2 linked regions of the Luteolibacter sp. LG18 genome follow. The main gene of each other region encodes a partner of the protein of the gene in region 2 in a complex. Links are inferred from orthologs where the notes say so. Each region holds a gene or a part of one and is shown on either strand. Other genes may lie near its edges. The genes, in order: hisH and hisF.

Region 1 (5,967 bases), 240 kb from region 2 along the record:
GGCCGGTTTGAGTCTCGTGTTTCCAAAGATCGCGGAGGGCGTAGCCGGCAGCGGGATCGATCCCGGCGGCAGAGAGATCGAAGGCGATGTCCGCGGATTTGTCCGAGCGGTTGAGAAGCACCACGGCGACATCTCCGCCATCAATCTTACCGAGCGGTTTCGCCCAGAACTCCAGATCGCCATCGTCCCGCAAGCGGCGCGCTTGGTACGCGAGCGGGTCCTGGTTCAGGGCAATGACTTCCTTGTTGGTGAGGATCTCCAGCGTTTCCTTCGACATGCTCCGGAGGTCGTTCCCGGCGAGCAGCGGCGAATCCATGATGCACCACATCGTGAAATGGGCGCGGTCTTCCTCCGGCTTCATGCCGCGGCCGACCTGGAGCATGTCCATGTCATTGAAGTGGCCGGGACCCGAGTGGGGCCAAAGCGGCTCGCACTTGTCCACGATGGCCATGATGGAATCGAAGCGCGCGTTGATGTCCGAGGAAATGCGCCAGGAGTCCGCGACGTCCTTCACCCAATCGCCGGGATACTGCCAGCGGCAAACGTTGTAGACGACGTCCGGACGGATGGAGCGGATGGTTTTCGAGAGTTTCGTGTAGCTCTCCTGTTCCTTGAGCTTCTGCTTCCGGCCGCCGCACCAGTCGATCTTGATGAAATCGAAGCCCCAGTCCTTCAGCATGAGCTTGAGGTCCTGCTCCTCGTGGCCGAAGAGCCCCGATCCGAATCCCTTCTGGTCCTTGTCATACTGCGAGCCACAGGTGTCCGCGCCGACGTCGGAATAGATGCCCGCCTTCAGTCCCTTGCCGTGGATGTAGGTGGCGAGATCCTTCATGCCGGACGGGAACTTGCCGTCGTCGTAGAGGAGGTTTCCTTTCGCATCGCGGCCACCGAAGAAGCCATCGTCGATGTTCACGAACCGGTAGCCGACCTCCTTCATCCCGTTGGCCGCCATGGCATCGGCCTGGCCGCGGATGATCGTTTCATCGATCTTCACGCGGAAATGGTTCCAACTGCTCCAGCCCATGATGGGAACAAGGGGACGGGGCGGAGCTTCCGCGTGGACAAGACCGGCGGACAACGAGAGGAAAAGCAAAGAACGGAACATGACCCCGGAATGGTGATCTCCCGCCGGACCGACGTCCATCTTCCGAATGGATTAGACGGAGTCCAGATCCAGCACCCAGTCCGGCTTGAAGCCGGGATTCGGATCATCCGGGTAGCCCTGAGGATTGGAGACGATGCGGGTGCGGCCAATGTGGTAGTCGGCGCTCTTGTGGATGTGCCCGTGAATCCACAGCCGCGGTTGGTGACGCTCGATGAAGGCGGTGAGATCGGACGCGTAGGCGCAGCTCAACGGGTTCGTCCGCTTCACCTCCGGCAGTGAGAGAATCGAAGGCGCGTGGTGGGTGACGACGATCGTCTTCGCCGGGTCGTGGTTGGAGAGGAATTCGCCCATCCGTTCCAGCGACCGCTGGTGGATCAGGCGGGTGTCGCGGGGCGTAAGCTTGCGGTGGTGGTTGGCGGAATTCCGGATCCGTTTGTAGTCATTCATCCACTCCCCCGCCTCGGCGGCACCAGCCTCCCATGGTCCCAGCAAGGCCATGTCCGTCCACAAGGTGCAGCCGTAGATGTGCCAGCCGTGGAGATCGAAATGATCGTTCTCCAGAAAGCGGATGTTCGATCCGACAAGCGCGGCCCGGATCTTATCGGCGATCTTCGGCAGTTGATCGCCGTAGTATTCGTGGTTTCCGCAGAGGTAGGCGGCGGGTGTGGTGCCACAGAACTCCCGGATCCACGGCAGGGCGTTGAGTTTGGTCGAGATGTCCCCCGCGAGGACGATAAGATCGGCTTCGGTCCGGGGAATCTCCGTCAGACCGAACTCCTGGTGCAAGTCGCTGAGGATGCGGATGCGCATGAGGGGGACATGGCGGAGGAAGGGCCGCCATGCATGGGAATGAAGAACGGGACAGGAATGTTTGCCTCCGGCTATGTCCGCTCCGCTTCCATTCTGCTCCCAGCCAGTTAGGCGGTGAGCGCGAAGAAGTTCTTCAGCAACTGCTGGCCGGCGTCCTGGCTCTTTTCCGGGTGGAACTGGGCGGCGAGGATCTTGTCCGTCTGGATGGAGGCGGCGAAGGTTTCCGAACCGTAGGTCGTTTCCGCGGCGATGATCGAGTCATCCGCCGGAACCGGGAAGTAGGAGTGGACGTAGTAGAAGTAGGGCTCGCTGCCGAGGTCCTGCCAGAAGCCGGAGTCCGGCTGGCGGGGCACGACGGAGTTCCAGCCCATGTGCGGCACCTTGAGACCGGGCTGGTCCTCGAAGCGCTTCACCTTGCCCTTGAAGATGCCGAGACCGGCGACACCGGCGGAGGTTTCCTCGCTGGTCTCGAACAGGATCTGGTAGCCGAGGCAGATGCCAAGATACGGAGTGCCCGCGGCGATGCGCTCGCGCAGGGCGGAGGCGAGGCCGCGCTCTTCCAAGCGGGCCATGCAATCCCCGAACGAACCGACACCAGGCAGCACCAGGTGGGTGGCACCGTCCAGACCGGCGGGATCAGCGACGATCTCCGGCTGGATGCCGAGTTCGTTCAGGGCATTGGCGACGCTGCGGATGTTCCCGGCGCCGTAATCGATGAGAACGACCTTCATGCTCACAGCGCTTCCTTGGTGCTCGGGATGCCTTTCACGCGGGGATCGCGTTCGCAGGCCGCGCGCAGGGCACGCGCGAGGCCCTTGAAGATCGCTTCCGCGATGTGGTGGCCATCGCGGCCGTAGAGCAGCTCGATGTGGATGTTCGCCCGCAGGTTCGAGGCCACGGCGCGGCAGAACTCCTCCACCAGCGTGAACGGCATGTTCGGCGCGGAGGGGGTGTTCACCGGCGCGTGGAATTCCAGGTGGGGGCGATTGCTGAGATCCACCACCACGCGGACGAGCGTCTCGTCCATGGGAAGGTAGGCCATGCCGTAGCGGCTGATGCCTTCCTTGGTGCCGAGCGCTTCCTTCATCGCCTCGCCGAGGGTGATGCCGGTGTCCTCCACGGTGTGGTGGTAGTCCACCTCGATGTCGCCATCCACCTTCAGGTCGAGGTCGAACAAGCCGTGCTTCGAGAAAAGCACGAGCATGTGATCGAAGAAGGGAATGCCGGTGGCGATGGTCGAGACGCCACTGCCATCGAGGTCGATCTTGAGCTCGATGGCGGTTTCGGCGGTCTTGCGGGAGCGGCTGGCGGTGCGGGCTTGCATGATGGAAATGGAAATCAGGCGCGGGTCACTTGCCCCCGGCTTCCTTGGCGGCGGCCTCGAGCTCCTTGACGTAGCGGTCCGGGAGCTTGGCGGTGCGGGCTGCGGAAATGAGCGAGTTGGAGGACTTCAGGTCACCGCCAGCGTGGACGGCGGTCCACGCCTCGCGCCAAGCCTTGCCGCCATCGGGCAGGGTGTCGAGCTTGACGGCATCGAGGCGCTTCAGCTCCTGGTCGGCGTATTTCACGGCCTCGTCGAGGGAGACCTTGAGATAGGGGTTCGCGGTGATCCACTTGACCGACGCCTTTTTCTCCGCGTCATACTGGGCCTTGATCTGGGCATCCCGGTCGGCGATGGCCGAGGCGCTGGCGGCGCGGTCCTCTGCCTTCTGGAGTTCCAGGCCGGTCTGCTGCTTCTTGAAGCGCGCGTCGTAGGTGGACGCCGCCTCGGAGGCTTCCGAGCGGTAGTGGCGGATGACGTCCTTCACGAACGGCAGCACCTCCTTGTAGGCGGCGCTGGTTTGATACTCCTTCTCCAGCTTCTCGAATTCCCGCAGGGCGGCGGCCCAGCGCAGGTCCTTGGCGAGGCTGCGGATGGACACCTCGATCATGCGGGCATCGACGTCGAACTTGTTGGAAGAACGTTCCTCATCCGTGATGAGATGCCCGCCGAGCTTCACGCCCCCTTGGTTCACCGACTCACGCTCCTTCTCCAGGGTCGCCGAGATCTCCTTGGCGGCCTTCACCTGTGGGCTGGTCGGGTAGGTCTGGACGAACTCGCGAACCTTCGCGAGGCGGGCGTCATAATCCGCGGCGGTGAGCAGGTCCGGGGTCGGGACCAAGCCCTTGATGGCGAGGAAGGCCTTTTCATCGAGTTGCTCGCGGTCCACGCCGGCCACGTCCGCCTTTTTGATCGTCTTTTCCTCGCGGATCGAGCGGGTCACCTGGACATCCACCACGTAGGATTCGGTGTCTTCCTTGAGGATTTTCCCCTCGAGTTTGGTCCCATCCTTCAGGCGGATGGTTTCAGCGGCCGCGCTGCCGAGAAGGCCGGCGGAGAGGAGGATCAAGATGGAACGGGTGGGTTTCATGTTTTTGGGAAAGCCGGAAGAAAGCACTCAGCGGGGCAGACCGCCAGCCAAGATCAGGGGACCGAGCATATCGGAGGAGGACGCCACGGAGGAAGTGCCGTCCGCGAGGACGATCTTCGCCTGCCCGGAGGGGACGGAATCGGCGGGGGTGGCCAGTCTCCGCGACACGGTCCGCAGTGGAAGACGGGCCACCGCCTCGCGCAGCGCCGCCGACGCGTCCGGGGCGAGCAGCACGAGCGGCGCTTGGTGCCGGATGAGGGCCGCCTGCACCAGATCCGCGTGGATGATGGGTTTGTCGATGGCTTCCGTCGGCAGGCTGGCCACGGCCGCGGCATACGCCGCGGTGACCGGCTGGCCGAGCTTCGACAGGCGGGCCTCGACCGCGGAGAGCAGCCCGGCGCTGGAATCGTCGTAGATCATGGTCCGGTCCGAGATCGGCACCTTCACCAAACTCTGTCCGTCGGTGGCCTCCCGCAGGCGGGTGCCCTCCATGAACCGCCCGGCCGCGGCGGCGGACAACTCCCCGGCCCACGCCGCCGCCTCCGGATCGAAGGACACCTCCGCCACGTCCAGGGCGGCCTGGATCGCGATCCCGTAGAGGAAGGCGCGGGCGCTGCAGAGGGTGTCATCGCCACCGGGAAAGGACAAAAGCTCGGAACCGCTGGAGAACACCTCGCGGGCCCGCCCGAAGGTCTCGGTCATTTTCTTCCGCAAAGCCGGATCGCCGGTGACCGCATAGGCCGCGGCGTAGGCGGACACCATCCGGAAGGATGCAATGGCATGTGGCCGGCTGTCCTCGGGCACGTCCCCCGTCCGCTCCTGACGCAGTTTCAGGATCTTCTTCCGCGCCGATTCGAAATGGCCGCGGGCCGCGGCGGGCTCCATGCCAAGACGGGCAGCCGCGTTCTCCGGCGGGGTTTTCACCGCCAGGCTGTTGCGGCGGAACTGCTCGCGGTTGGGATCGCTCTCAATGGGGATGTTTCCCAATCCCTTCAACCCGCAAACCGCGCCGAGGACCTTCATCTCATCCAACGACAAGACCTTTTCCAGCTCCTCCATGCTCCATAGCCAATTGTCCGCGGGCAACACGGTTTGCCTTCCGAAGGCGAACAGCCCGTTCGAGGCGGAGTAATTCTTTTCCGCGAACTCGATACCGGACAAAACCTGGGCTACGAGCGCCGGGTTTTTCGCCACATAGCCGGCCTCGGCGAGCGAGACCAAGGCCCGTGCATGGCTGGAACAATCCCGGGTAAACTGCGGGAGATCCCAGCCACCGCCGCGGCGCGCGGAGAAAACCCCGCCGTCCAAGGGATCGATCATGGCGCTGGACGACAGATCCACGGCCAGACCGGCCGCGGCGGCGCGGCACCGGCCGGCGACATCCGCCGGAATCCCCTGCATGAGGGAGACCGAGGACAGCACCTCGAGCGCCGAAGCGGGAAAAAGGCCGCCCGCGTTGTCGAACGAATGCGAACCGGCATCGTAGTAGGATGAGAGCTGGCGCACCGCCCGTAGCACGTCCTTGTCCGGATTGGGGCTGGAAGGCGGACATTCACCTTGCTTCGCGAGTTGAACGGCACGGTTCGCGTTGTCGGTCTTGCTATTGGAGAGCACGTAGGAATGGCTTTCCGCGTTCTCGGT
Region 2 (6,137 bases):
CCAGTTCGAACCCTTGCTTGAGGGCGGAGTCTCTCCGCCCGCAGGCAGGAATGCCTACGCTACTTAGCTGTTCAAAAAACCACCATTTCCCGGAATCCGATCTTGATTCCTTAAGACCGCCAGACTATCAAGGCCACACTTCCGCATGGCCCGGTCGCGTCCACTCAAGCTCTCCGACAAACTGGCGAAGAACCGTCGCCGGGACCGCCCGACGTTCGGGGAGATGATGCGCACCGCCAACCAGCGCGCCCATGACCAGGCGAACCGCCGCCTCGGCCGCCGCGGCGAAAAATCGATCCAAGCCGCGATCGCCGCCACCGCCCCGGTGGCGGATGACGACTTCGATGTCTCGCTGGGCCACCGGATGATGCGCTGGCTGGCCGGGCTCGCGCTGCTACCCATTGGCTGGGTCACCACCTGGACCTTCTTCTCGCAGTTCTCCCACGCCGCGCTCGATCGCGGTTTCTGGCAAACCTCCGCCTTCTGGTACTTCGCCACCGGGGCCCTGCTGATGGCGGGCTGGTTCCTCTCCGGCCTGTTGCAATCGGTTTTCCTCTACCTCTACGTGCTCGGCCACGAGCTCACCCACGCAATCTTCGTCTACCTCTGCCGCGGCAAGGTGACCGGCTTCCACGTCAGCCTGGAAGGCGGCTACATCACGACGAACAAGACGAACATCATCATCGCGCTCTCGCCCTACTTCGTGCCCTTCTGGTCGGCGGTGGTGGTCGCGATCTACCTGCTCTTCCGGCACACCACCGGCCTGCCGCCCTACGCGGACAAGATCCTCTTCGCCGCCACCGGTGCCACCTGGACCTTCCACTTCGCGTGGACGCTTTGGATGATCCCGCGGGACCAGCCGGACCTGAAGGAAAACGGCACCTTCCTCTCGCTGGTCATCATCTATCTGGCGAACCTGCTGGTGCTGGTGGCCCTGCTCTGCCTGGCCGCGGATCACCCGTGGCCGAGCGCCAAGGCATTCGCCCACGAATGGGTGCGCCATGCCGCCGTCTGGAGCGAGGCCCTGTGGTCCTGGGTCAAGACCGGCCGCATAATCTGATTTTGACTGTCAAGTCAACGGAATTGTCACTCGGCGAAAGATGCCCCCGGGGAGCGGTGTAGTAGGGTCGCGGTCGTTGACCGCTAACATGAGTGCCAAGACCCCATACACCCCGATCCCCGACCAGGCTTTGGTTCCGACCGAAGCCCGGATGGGAACCGTCTGGGACTCGGAGGCGATCGCACGATTGATCCGCTCCAAGTCCAACCACGGCGAAACCCCGGCCTTCCTGTTCCTCGGGAAAAAGGAAGCCGGACTACTCCGCGGCCACCTCGCCCAAGCGTTCGGCGAGGAAGCCGTGACCACCCTCAAGGACACCTACTACCAGGGCCTTGAAGTCATCACGATCGAAGCCGATTCGTTCGTGTTCGCCGGCGGCCGCAAGGTCCGCCGAACCCTCCAGGATCCGATCTCCCGCCGCCTGCCCTGGCAGGAACGGGACACCGCCGGACTCTGGTCCCTCCGCCTCTAAAGGGCACCCGACCACTGGAAAAACGGCACCGAAACCGCAGATGACGGGGATGGCCCGGCCTCCCTGACCGCCCCCGCGATCCCCGTCACCCCCGGTTTTAAACCCTGACCGCTTTTTCCAGGCCGCCGGGCATCGGGTATCGGTTCACGCCGATGCCGGGTGTCCGGCGCTTGTTTTTCAGGGGATGGCTCCGCCGCCACGGTCGATTCCCCATGGATTCCCGCCCGCGGATCTGGCAGGCTGCCGGCTTGCCATGAAAATCCCCATCCTTGTCTGCATCGCCTGCTCCCTCGGTGTCGCGTTCGCCGAACCCGCGGCCCCCGCTCCCGCCAAGCCACCCGCAGGCGTGAATCCGAAACTCACCTCGGCCGATGCCACCTACGGCTTTTCCAAGGACAATCCGGTCCAGACCGGCTCGAAGGACGAATACGGCGGCCCGGCCGCCGAGCGCGAATATCTCGACACCCTCCGCGACGAAGCGGGCAAACCGGTGGCCTATTCCCGCTCCGGCAGTGTCGGCGCTGGCAAGGACGGACACATCCTCGACCTCTACGACCTCCAGACCAGCACCGGCCGGAAACTTCAGCTCTACATTGACATGTACCACCCGAAGAACGACCCGAAAAAGCAGCCCGCCCCGGCCGGACTCTTCAAGGCGAAGTGAGCGCGAACCTGGACCTTCCGCACTCTTCCCAACCTCCCCCCTTGACAGGCCGACCTTTTCCGGCATTCTCCCCGCCCCGCCGCGTCGGAAACGTGGTGGACCTCTCCGCCATGAAAAAGGATCTCCATCCCAAGTACAACCCGGTCGTGTTCGTCGACATGACGACCGGCGCGCGTTTCGTCACCCGCTCCACCAAGACCTCCGAGAAGAAGGAAGTCATCGACGGTGTCGAACACAGCGTGATCTCCATGGGTATCACCTCGGACTCCCACCCGTTCTTCACGGGTCAGAAGCAGTTCGTGGACACCGAAGGCCGCATCGACAAGTTCACCAAGCGCTTCGGTGCCGTCCGCCGCGTCGGCAAGCCGAAACTCGGCGCCTGATGACCTCCGCCGGACCTCGTCCGGTAACAGCAAGGTTTTCCACGAAACGCCCGTCCGCAGCCTGCGGCCGGGCGTTTTGCTTGGCGGCGGGCCTCATCGGCGCTTTGCTCCCCGCGTGCTCGCGAAACGCATCATCCCCTGTCTCGACGTGACCGATGGCCGTGTGGTCAAGGGCGTCAACTTCGTCGACCTCATCGATGCCGGCGATCCCGTGGAAGCGGCCATGGCCTACAACGCCCAACAGGCCGACGAGCTCGTCTTCCTCGACATCACCGCCTCCTCCGACAACCGCGGCACCATGGTCGATGTCGTCCGCCGCACCGCGCAGCATTGCTTCATCCCGCTCACCGTGGGCGGCGGCATCCGCAGCGTGGAGAACATGCACGAGATGCTGATGGCCGGAGCCGACAAGGTCGGCGTGAACACCTCCGCCGTGACCAATCCCGGCCTGGTGGACGCCGGAGCCAAGGCCTTCGGCAGCCAGTGCATCGTGGTCGCGATCGATGCGAAGAGCGAGGGCCCGGGCAAATGGGGCGTCTACACCCACGGTGGCCGCACGCCCGTAGGTCTCGATGCCGTGGAGTGGGCGAAGGAAGTCTGGCGCCGCGGCGCCGGTGAAATCCTGCTCACCAGCATGGACGCCGATGGCACCCAGGCCGGCTACGACCTCGGCCTCACCGCCGCCGTTTCCGAAGCCGTGGGCATCCCCGTGATCGCCAGCGGTGGCGCGGGAAATCTCGATCACATGGTGGACGTTCTCGAAAAAGGCAAGGCGGACGCCGTCCTCGCCGCCAGCATCTTCCACTTCGGCAAACACACGGTGGGAGAGGCGAAGCGTCATTTCGCCGAACGAGGGATCCCGGTCCGTCCACCCTTCCGGCACGCAAGCGCTTGAAAATAATTACTTGCCAGCCGAACACATCCACGCTTATGCATGTGCGGTCCTCCGGGCTTGCCTGGTAGGGACGCGCTTCGTCTGGTCTCCCACGCCATGGTCTCAGGAAGTGTTCAGCGTGATGGCGTAATCTGAGAATTGAAGCAAATGGACATCTACGTGGGCAACCTGCCCTACACCGCGACGGAAGAAGACATCACTGGTCTCTTCGCCTCGTACGGCCCGGTTGATCGGGTCAAAATCATCACCGACCGTGAAACCGGTCGCTCGAAGGGTTTCGCATTCGTGACCCTCGGCGATCAGAGCCAGATCGAAGCAGCTGTCGAGGCCCTGAACGGCTATGACCTCCAGGGCCGTGCCCTCCGCGTGAATGCTTCCGAGCCCAAGGAAAACAAGGGCTTCGGTGGTGGCGGCGGTGGCTACAAGGGCGGTGGCGGCGGTGGCTACAAAGGTGGTGGCGGCGGCGGCTACAAAGGTGGCGGCGGCGGCGGTGGCTACAAGGGTGGCGGCGGCGGCGGCGGTTACGGCGAACGCCGTGGCGGTGGTGGCGGCGGCTACAAGGGCGGCGGCGGCGGCGGTTACGGCGATCGCCGTGGCGGTGGCGGCGGCGGCTACAAGGGTGGCGGCGGCGGCTGGGACTAATCCCCACGCCTGATCCTATCAAACATTTTCCCAAGGCACCCGGCTTCGCAAGAGGCCGGGTGTTTTGTTTTGTCCCACAAGGACAGCAGAAAGAAGGGTGTCACCTCAGCCCCGATACACCCGCGTCACCCGCGGCGTGATGCCGGTGAAGATCTCCCACGGGATGGTGCCCGCCTTTTTCGCGATTTCGGCGACGGGGATGTAAGCCCCGAACAACTCGACCTCATCTCCCTCCGCCGCCTCCGGCACGGCGCTCACATCGACCATGATTTGGTCCATCGACACACGCCCGAGCAGCGGACAACGCTGGCCGTGGATCCACACCTCGGTGCCGCGATTGGAGAGATGGCGCGTGTAGCCGTCGCCGTAGCCGATCCCGATCGTGGCGACCCGAGTCGGCCGGTCGGTGATGTAATCGCGGCCGTAGGAAACCCCGTGGCCCGCGGGCAATGTCCGCACCAGCGTGATGCGGGATTTCAGGGACATCACCGTCTTCAAGCGGTCCTGGAATTCCGGCAGGGGTGAGACTCCGTAGAGCAGCAGTCCCGGCCGCACCAGGTTGCACGCGTGGTTGTCGTAGCCGAGCAGCCCCGCGCTGCTGGAAAGATGGCGCCAGTGGAAACGCTCCACGCCGCCCAATTCCCCGAGCACGCCTTCGAACACGGCGAACTGTTTCAACGTGAACTCCCGGTCCTCGTCCGCCGATGGCAGATGCGATCCCAGCCCCTCGATGACCAGGTGCTCCAGTGTGTCGAGCTCCGGCAGCAACGCGGGCAGACCCGCCGCCACGAAGCCGCCGCGGCCCATGCCGGTGTCCACCGAGATGTGCACCTTCAGCCGCACGCCCGCGTCCGCGGCCAGCTCGTTGAAATGTAGGGCCTCCTCCATCGAGGACAAACACGGCGTCCAATCCTGCGCCACGATCTCCGCACGCTCCTCGGCCCAGGTCGCACCCAGCAGATAAACCCGCGTCTTCACGCCCGCATGGCGGATGCGCCGCGCCTCACCGACATTGGCGACGCCAAAAAACTCGATCCCCTCCGCTTCCAGGGCCCGCGCCACTTCTTCCAAGCCGTGACCGTAGGCACCCGCCTTCACCACCGGCATCAGGTGGCAGCCACAGGCCTCGCGGGCCACGCCGAGATTGTGCCGGAGGGCGGACAAATCGACCTCCGCCCACGCACGGGGCGGCGAAGCAGGAACGGAAACACTCACGCCCGCCACCGTAATGAGCGCCCCGCCGCGGGCAAGCATGGGCACCACTGTTCAGGCCGGATTTCCACCACGCTGTGCAGGTGCCGCCGGTTCTACATCGGAATGCGGATCTCCACACTCTCCACATCCAGGATCATCGCGTCGCCGGGAAGCTCCAATGCCTCGAACACCGCTTGGCTGGCCGCGAACGCAACGGCGGCGTCAGTCGAATCCGCATAGGTGGTCATGATTTCCAACACGTCGACTTGATGGCGGCCATTCACTTTTCTCAACGCGTTCCGGATTCCAAAAGTCACCGCGGCCGCATAATAGGGTTCGGGATCCGGCTTCCCGCCCGGCGCCACACATCGCGCGAAAGAAATCGTGTTTCTCCCAGCGGGCTCGATGGAAAGCCGGACCAAGGCGAAGAAGCATCTGCCTCGGATCATCCGGGCCAACCTGTATTTCCCAATCGCCATCGCGGCCCAATCTAACCGGGAGAACCGCTCCGACAAGCCACAGGAGTATCCACATTCCCCTTCTTCACACTGGAAGAATCGGGCTCCAGCCACCACAGTGAAACCGCATGAGCATCTCTTCCGCGGACTACGAGAAACTCGGACAGTTCTACCTCGGTCGCGAATACGACCAGACCAGCAAGAAAGCCACGGACGACCTCGTCCTCTACGATTCGAAGGATCTCGTCACCCACGGCGTGGTCCTCGGCATGACCGGCTCCGGCAAGACCGGCCTTTGTCTCGCCGCCATCGAGGAGGCCGCGATGGACAACATCCCCGCCATCATCATCGATCCGAAGGGCGACATCT

What was found.
Region 1: the proteins of hisF (region 2) and hisH are in contact, whole or in part, in a crystal structure (PDB 6RU0), measured with the Thermotoga maritima proteins. The link is inferred for Luteolibacter sp. LG18 from one-to-one orthologs. Residues at the interface, in WP_004080486.1 of Thermotoga maritima: Met1, Leu2, Ala3, Arg5, Ser40, Glu41, Asp45, Glu46, Ala70, Glu71, Ile73, Asp74, Ile75, Pro76, Phe77, Asp98, Lys99, Ser122, Gln123, Glu161, Thr195, Leu196, Asn247, Arg249, Glu251; in WP_004080484.1 of Thermotoga maritima: Asn15, Arg18, Arg22, Arg117, Leu118, Pro119, His120, Met121, Gly122, Trp123, Asn124, Asn134, Gly135, Tyr136, Tyr138, Val140, Tyr158, Glu180, Lys181, Ser182, Ser183, Lys184, Ile185.

Annotation. Positions count from the first base shown.
Region 1 is NZ_AP024600.1:2,651,580-2,657,546, reverse strand. The notes cover bases 835-3,662. They hold hisH (imidazole glycerol phosphate synthase subunit HisH), read right to left. Parts: upstream 2,647-3,662; coding sequence 2,023-2,646; downstream 835-2,022. Other genes in these bases: llg_RS11035 (PTPDL family protein), read right to left, coding at 3,265-3,662; hisB (imidazoleglycerol-phosphate dehydratase HisB), read right to left, coding at 2,649-3,239; llg_RS11050 (metallophosphoesterase), read right to left, coding at 1,157-1,915; llg_RS11055 (glycoside hydrolase family 27 protein), read right to left, coding at 835-1,105. In the rest of the region: more of llg_RS11055, read right to left, coding at 1-834; more of llg_RS11035, read right to left, coding at 3,663-4,326; llg_RS11030 (DUF255 domain-containing protein), read right to left, coding at 4,354-5,967. UniProt on the Escherichia coli protein: IGPS catalyzes the conversion of PRFAR and glutamine to IGP, AICAR and glutamate. The HisH subunit catalyzes the hydrolysis of glutamine to glutamate and ammonia as part of the synthesis of IGP and AICAR.
Region 2 is NZ_AP024600.1:2,416,588-2,422,724, reverse strand. What follows is about bases 1,587-4,584. They hold hisF (imidazole glycerol phosphate synthase subunit HisF), read left to right. Parts: upstream 1,587-2,694; coding sequence 2,695-3,474; downstream 3,475-4,584. Other genes in these bases: alr (alanine racemase), read right to left, coding at 4,222-4,584; llg_RS10115 (RNA-binding protein), read left to right, coding at 3,622-4,116; llg_RS10125 (type B 50S ribosomal protein L31), read left to right, coding at 2,307-2,579; llg_RS10130 (hypothetical protein), read left to right, coding at 1,786-2,196. In the rest of the region: llg_RS10140 (hypothetical protein), read left to right, coding at 146-1,060; llg_RS10135 (hypothetical protein), read left to right, coding at 1,149-1,532; more of alr, read right to left, coding at 4,585-5,370; llg_RS10105 (hypothetical protein), read right to left, coding at 5,424-5,732; llg_RS10100 (DUF87 domain-containing protein), read left to right, coding at 5,897-6,137.